Regions from separate parts of the Sediminicoccus sp. BL-A-41-H5 genome, predicted to be linked through region 2. Evidence: riboswitches for the same ligand, from Rfam matches in the RefSeq annotation. Region 2 holds a riboswitch; the other holds the start of a gene.
The links. Region 2 has a riboswitch for cobalamin ahead of ACQ860_RS19335 (DUF1289 domain-containing protein). Riboswitches for the same ligand answer to the same signal wherever they lie in the genome.
Positions count from the first base shown of each region.

Region 1: linked by a shared signal. The riboswitch ahead of ACQ860_RS15855 (TonB-dependent receptor plug domain-containing protein) and the one ahead of ACQ860_RS19335 (DUF1289 domain-containing protein) in region 2 are both predicted to bind cobalamin.

Region 1 covers NZ_CP192601.1:3,230,495-3,233,891, forward strand. The annotation lists gene ACQ860_RS15840 (CaiB/BaiF CoA transferase family protein) at 1-351, shown strand, start outside; gene ACQ860_RS15845 (enoyl-CoA hydratase) at 357-1,151, shown strand; gene ACQ860_RS15850 (exopolysaccharide biosynthesis protein) at 1,288-1,926, shown strand; cobalamin riboswitch at 1,935-2,143, shown strand; gene ACQ860_RS15855 (TonB-dependent receptor plug domain-containing protein) at 2,267-3,397, shown strand, end outside.
Region 2 covers NZ_CP192601.1:3,949,860-3,953,256, forward strand. The annotation lists gene metE (5-methyltetrahydropteroyltriglutamate--homocysteine S-methyltransferase) at 1-1,520, opposite strand, end outside; gene ACQ860_RS19335 (DUF1289 domain-containing protein) at 1,635-1,847, opposite strand; cobalamin riboswitch at 1,973-2,206, opposite strand; gene ACQ860_RS19340 (DUF1289 domain-containing protein) at 2,214-2,414, opposite strand; gene ACQ860_RS19345 (dihydroorotase) at 2,574-3,397, shown strand, end outside.

The DNA of each region.
Region 1 (3,397 bases), 720 kb from region 2:
GACCGCGCCGCGTTGAACGCGGCCGTCAGCGAGGTGACGCGCCAGAAGCCCAGCGCCTACTGGATCGAGCTGCTGGAGGAGGTCGGCATCCCCTGCGGGCCGATCAACAATATCCGCGAGGTCTTCGAGGACCCGCAGGTGCAGCATCTGGGCATGGTGTGGGACGTGCCGCATGCGAAGCTCGGCAAGGCCGGCGTGGTGCGCACGCCGATCAACATCGAGGGCCACAGCCCCGGCATTCGCCGCGGTGTGCCCGCGCTTGGCGAGCATGCCGACGAGATCCTGGCGGAAGCCGGTTTGACCACCGAGGAAATCGCCGCATTGCGGGCGAAGAAGGTTTTGGGAGAGTGAGTGAGATGCAGTTCGCCGATGGAAAGATCCTGGCCCGCATTGATGCCGGCGTGGGGACGATCGTCTTCAACCAGCCCGAGAAGCGCAATGCGATGAGCATCGCGATGTGGGACGGCATGGCCGAGGCGCTCGACATCTTCGAGGCCGATGCCGCCGTGCGCTGCGTCGTCCTTGAAGGCGCGGGCGGCAAGGCCTTCGTCTCGGGCGCGGACATCAGCCAGTTCGAGAAAAACCGCTCGGACGCCGATGCGCAGCGCCAGTACAACGCCAAGACCAGCCATGGCCGGCAGCGGCTCGCGAATTTCGGCAAGCCCGTCATTGCCAAGATCCAGGGCTTCTGCATGGGCGGCGGGCTTGGCATCGCCATGTCCTGCGACATGCGGATCGCGGGCACGGGCAGCGAGTTCGGCATCCCGGCGGCGAAGCTCGGAATCGCCTATGGCTTCGACATGGTGAGCAACCTGGTGGCGCTCGTCGGCCCCGCGCATGCGCATTTCATCCTGATGACCGGCGGCCGGCTGGATGCGGCCGAGGCCGAGCGCATGGGGCTCATCAACAAACTTCACCCGGCGGAATCGCTCGATGCCGAGGTGGCGAAGATCACCTCCACCATCGCGGTGAACGCGCCGCTCTCGCTCAAGGCCAACAAGCGCACGGTGCGCGCCGTGCTGGCCGATGCGGCGGATCGCGACATGGCGGCCATCGCGGCGGATCAGGATGCCTGCTTCGACAGTGCCGATTATCGCGAAGGCCGCCGCGCCTTCATGGAGAAGCGCAAGCCGGTCTTCACCGGCGCCTGATCACCCAGAAAAACGGCGGCCTTGTCCACGGGGATGAGGCCGCCCACGAAATTTTCACTGGTCACCGCGCAATATCTCGTTAAGTTCCCGTTCATCTGCGGGGCCCCGCGGAGGGGAAACTCACAAGGACAGGCTTTTGGACGGCACGGCGCAACCCGCACCCGATCAGCATCATGAGCATCTCGCGCCGATTTCGCGGATCGTCACCGAGGTTGCGGCCCAGTTTCCCGGGGCGCGGATCACGCTGGGCGAGATGGCGGAAGCCTTCGGAGACCGCGCCTTCGGCCTGCTGATCCTGCTGCTTTGCCTGCCCTCGCTGCTGCCCGGCATGGCCTCCGTCTTCGGCATTCCCATGCTGATCCTGGGCGTGCAGATGGGCATGGGCCGCCGCGTGCCGAAGCTGCCGCGCTTCATCGCGCGCCAATCCATCAAGCGCGAGGATCTGCTGCGCCTTTCCGGCGCTTCCGGCTCCTCCTGGATCAAGCGCGTCGAGCAATATGTGAAGCCGCGCCCCGGCTTCTTCACCAGCCCGTTCGGCGACAAGATCGTGGGCTGGCTCACCGTCTATTCGGCCGTCATGCTCATCCTGCCTGGTCCTGGCACCAATGGTCCGCCGGCCTTCGGCACCATCATCATGGCGCTCGGCGTGGTCGAGGCGGATAACCGCGTCATCGGCATCGGCGCGCTGGTCACGCTGCTGGGCTGCCTCTTCGCCACCTTCGTGATCGGCGCGCTGGTCTGGGTCGGCATCCAGGCCCTTGGCTGGATCGTCTGACCCGGTCTAGACTCAAAGTATGTGAAGGTGACCCGATGAGGGTTGAAACGGGAACGCGCGACGCGCCGGGCCATGGCCCGGTCAATCCGCGGCTGCCCCCGCAACTGTAGGCGGAGAGCCTCGGTCCATACGCCATTGCTTCCCTGCCGGGGGGTGAGAAGGCGGACCAGGGCATTGACCCGCGAGCCAGGAGACCGGCCTTCGCAGAGTTGTTCTCGCGCGTGCCGGGCGGGGTGCACCGGTGCCACGGACCTGTTCCGTTTGCGGGCTCGGCGCCAGCCGTCGGGCGGGGCGATTTTCCCGTCCGGCATGTCGTCATGCGCAACACGGGAGGTTTCCCATGCGCCGTATCCTGCTCACCACCGCCGCCATGCTGGCGTCGGCAACGCCTGTCTTTGCCCAGAATTCCGCGCCTGCCACGCCCCGCTCCTCGCCGGAGCAGGATCTGATCGCGGTGCCGGACACCATCGTCACCGCCACCGGCGTGCCCACGCCGCTGGCACGCGTGCCGGCCTCCATCACCGTCATTGACCGCAAGACGATCGAGGAGAACGGCTTCGCCAATCTGGCCGAGGCGCTGGCCACCGTGCCGGGCCTGCGCGTCGCGCAGTCGGGCGGGCCAGGGCAACAGGCCAGCGTCTTCATCCGCGGCAATTCCAGCCGCTCCACCCTCGTCCTCATGGACGGCGTGCCGGTGAACGACCCGTCGGACGCGAATGGCGCCTTCAACTTCGGCAATGAGACGCTGTTCGACATCGAGCGCATCGAGGTGCTGCGTGGCCCGGCTTCCTCGCTCTATGGCAGTGCCGCGGTGGGCGGCGTGATCAACCTCGTCACCCGCCGCGCGCCGCCGGACCGGCAGGTGATGCCCTATGGCGAGGTCGGTTACGGCACCGCCAGCACGCTGCGCCTCGGCGGCGGCATCGCCGGCACCATCGGCCAGTTCGACTACCTGGCGAGCCTGAACAACATCTCCACGAGGGCGTCCAACGCCACCGCCTCGCGCTTTTGGCGCACGCTGGGCGAGTTCGACGGCTTCAACACCACCAATGCCACGGCGCGGCTCGGTTACACCTTCACGCCCGGCACGCGCGTCGAGGGCCAGTTGCGCTGGCGGGAGGCCACGATCGGCCTGGACAGCGTGCCGCGCGACGACCCGAACTACACCGGCAATGACCGGCGCTGGGTGGGCCAGATCCGTGGCGAGTCGAACCTGTTTGACGGGCGGCTGACCACCGGCCTGCGCCTCGCCGTCACGCAGGACCGCCGCACCTATTCCAACCTGCCCGACATCCTCAGCAGCGCCACGGTGCAGGATTATTATCGCGGCACGCGGCAGAGCGTGGACTGGGGCAATGTGGTGCGCCTGCCGGGCTTCGGCCCGGCGACGGATGGCGCCGTCACCTTCGGCGTGAACTACGCGCATGAGGATGTGACGAGCTTCGCCGGCAACGCGCCCTTCCGCGCCGTC
Region 2 (3,397 bases):
TCCACCATGTCGTTGCGTTCGAACTCGCCATGCACGAGCACATCGAGGCCGATCTCCTCCTGCCAGCGGATCGCCTCCGCCATGCGTTCGGTGAGGAAGGCGTCATAGCCCGCCGCCGTCACCTCGCCGCGCTTGCGGGCGGCGCGGGCGGCGCGGATCTCGGCGGTCTGCGGGAAGCTGCCGATGGTGGTGGTGGGGAAGGGCGGCAGCCGGAGCCGCGCCTGCTGCGCGAGGCGCCGCTCATCGAAGGGCGCGCGCGCCGCATCCTCGGCGCGGCCGGCGGCGAGGCGCGCCGCCACGGCCGGATCATGCAGCCGGGGCGAGCCGCGCCGCGCCGCCTGGCGCGCATCGCTCGCCGCCAGCTCTTCCGCGATGGCGCCGCGACCGGCGGTGAGGCCGCGCGCGAGGATCGCCACCTCCTCCAGCTTCTGCCGCGCGAAGGCCATCCAGCCGCGCAGCTCGGGGTCGAGGCCGGTCTCAGCCGTAAGGTCCATCGGGCTGTGCAACAGCGAGCAGGAAGGGGCGACCTGCAGCAGCTCGAAGCGCCGCGCGGCGGCGGCGGCGCGCACCAGCCGGAAGGCGCGGGAGAGATCCGTCGCCCAGACATTGCGCCCATCCACCACGCCGAGCGAGAGCATCATGCGCGGCGGCGCGTGGCGCAGCGCCACATCCAGCATGCGCGGCGCCCGCACCAGGTCGAGATGCAGGCCGGCGACGGGCAGGGTGAGCGCCGTCTCCAGATTCTCGCGCAGGTCGCCGAAATAGGCGGCAAGCATGATCGAGAGGCGCGGCGCCGCACCTGCCAGCACCAGATAGGCGGCGCGCAGCGCGGTGCGGGCGGCGGGTGTCAGGTCGAGCGCCAGGCAGGGCTCGTCCATCTGCACCTCGCGCGCGCCGGCGGCGGCGAGCCGGCGCAGCGTCTCGGCATAGAGCGGCAGCAGGCCGGGCAGCAGCGCCAGCGGGTCGCCCTTGCCATCGGCCATCTTGCCCAGCAGCAGGAAGGAGACGGGCCCCAGCAGCACGGGCCGCGTCTGGACGCCCTGCGCCTTCGCCTCCTCGAAGGCCTCCACCGCCGGGAAGCCGGTCGCCACGAACTCCTGGCCGGCGCGGAAGACGGGGACCAGGTAGTGGTAGTTCGTGTCGAACCACTTGGTCATTTCCAGGGCCGGCGCGCCCGGGGCGATGCCGGCCAGGCGCTCGCCCGCCGTGCCGCGCGCGCCGCGGGCGAGGGCAAAGCGCGTGGCGAGCGAGACCGACTGGCCCCGGCACCAGCCATAGCCTTCGGGAATCGCACCGAAGGCGCAGGCGTGGTCGAGCACATGGTCATAGAGCGCGAAGTCGTTGCTGGGCGGCACGGCGATGCCGGCCGCACGTTGCAGGGCCCAATGACGGGCGCGCAGCTCGGCGGCGGTGGCGAGCAGCGCGGCCTCATCGGCCTGTCCCGACCAATGGGCCTCGAGCGCGGTCTTGAGTTCGCGCCGGAGGCCCATGCGCGGAAAGCCGAGATTATAGGCTGTCATGTGATGTCATCCCTGAGACAAGGTCCGGGCGTGGCGCGGCCTTCGCCCTTCGCCCCCGTGGCGGGGCGGGGGGCGTGCAGCCGGATCGGGCCCCGCGCGATGGCGGGGGCCGCGTCAGCGCCCTGGGGTTGGCGGAAGGTGTCGAAGCGCCAGCCGCTCCCGCGCCGCGCGGCAGATCACCAGGCGTTCCGCGGCCGAGGCGCGCATCCAGCGGGTGATCTCATCGCGGCTGCGGCCGCAGCCGATGCAGATGCCCGCGGAATCCAGCGCGCAGATCTGCACGCAGGGCGAGGCGGGCGCCTCGGCTTGGTCGGGAAGGGCTGGCATGGCGGTCAGCCCGGCGCGCGGCCGGGACAGCTCCGCCGGCTTCGGCCGGGTCTGGGGATGGGCAGTCGGGCGCGGTGAAGGCGCATGGTCATGTCTCCTGTCCGGCGGCACCCCGCGCCGGGATTGGGTGGGTCGATGCGCTGGCAGGTCTCCTGGCTCACGGGTCAATGCCGGCCCTGCCGCCTTCCCAGGGAGGAATCCCCAGTGGCGCGCCCCGAAACGGGGCGAAGCAGGGTCAGCTCGCCGCTGACAGTTGCGGGGGCAGCCGCCGACTTGGCCTGACCTCCCTTGGAGGGGAGGGGGCCGCACGGCGTTCCCTTTTCACCGGCTCGCGCCGGACCAACACGTCATCAACATATCCTTATGTCATGTCGCGTCAAGACAAATCTCCACCCTATCCGATCGCGCCGCCAAGCGCGCCGCGCTGCGTTGCAGGATGGCGCGCTTGTCGGGCGCCGTGGCGGCCGGCCATTGCGCGATCTCGGCCCCGGTGCGGCCGCAGCCGGCGCAGACATGCGCCTCCAGGCGGCAGAGATTGCGGCAGGGGGAGGGTGGGGCATCGCGCATGGGGCAACTCCAGAGGAACCACCCGGCGGCCGCGGCCTTGGGCCGCTTTGCGCCCATCCTTCCCCAGGCCGGGGCCCCGCGTCCAGTACCCGTCTTGCCCCCCGTCTTGCTTCTCAAGGCGGACGCGTCAGATTGGCGCCCTGTTCGACGGAGATGTCCATGCCCCATTACGATCTCATCCTGCGCGGCGGCCAGGCCGTGCTCCCCTGGGGCATCGAGCCGCTGGACATCGGCGTGCGCGATGGCCGCATTGCCGCCATGGGCAACCTGCGCACCGCCGAAGCCACGCAGGAGGTGGATTGCCGCCACCTGCACGTGCTGCCCGGCCTGATCGACGCCCATGTCCATCTGCGCGAGCCGGGTGACGCGGCGGTGGAGACCATCGCGACCGGCACGAAGGCCGCGATCCTGGGCGGCCTCGCCGCCGTCTTCGACATGCCGAACACCGCGCCCTCCATCACGGATTCCGCGCAGCTCGCCTGGAAGCGGAAATATGTGAGCGAGGTCGCCTATTGCGATGTCGGCCTCTATGTCGGCGCCTCCAAGAAGAACATCCCCGACCTCGCGGCGCTGGAGGCGGAGGAGAATGTCTGCGCGGTGAAGGTCTTCGCCGGCTCCTCCACCGGGGACCTGCTGATCGAGGATGATGCGAGCCTGGAGGCCGTGATGCGCTCCGGCCGCCGTCGCATCTGCTACCACTCGGAGGACGAGTATCGCCTGCAGGCGCGCAAGCCCAACTACACGTCGGGCATGCCGCACCGGAACCACATGGAGTGGCGCGATGTGGAATGCGCGATGCTCGGCACGAAGCGCCTGATGGCGATCGCCCGCAAGACCGGCCGCCCCGCGCATATCCTGCATGTGAGCACGGCCGAGGAACTCGCCTACCTCGCCGACTACAAGGACATCTGCTCGGTCGAGGTGCTGATGAACCACCTCACCCAGACGGACGAGGCCTATGACCGCCTCGGCGGCTATGCCGT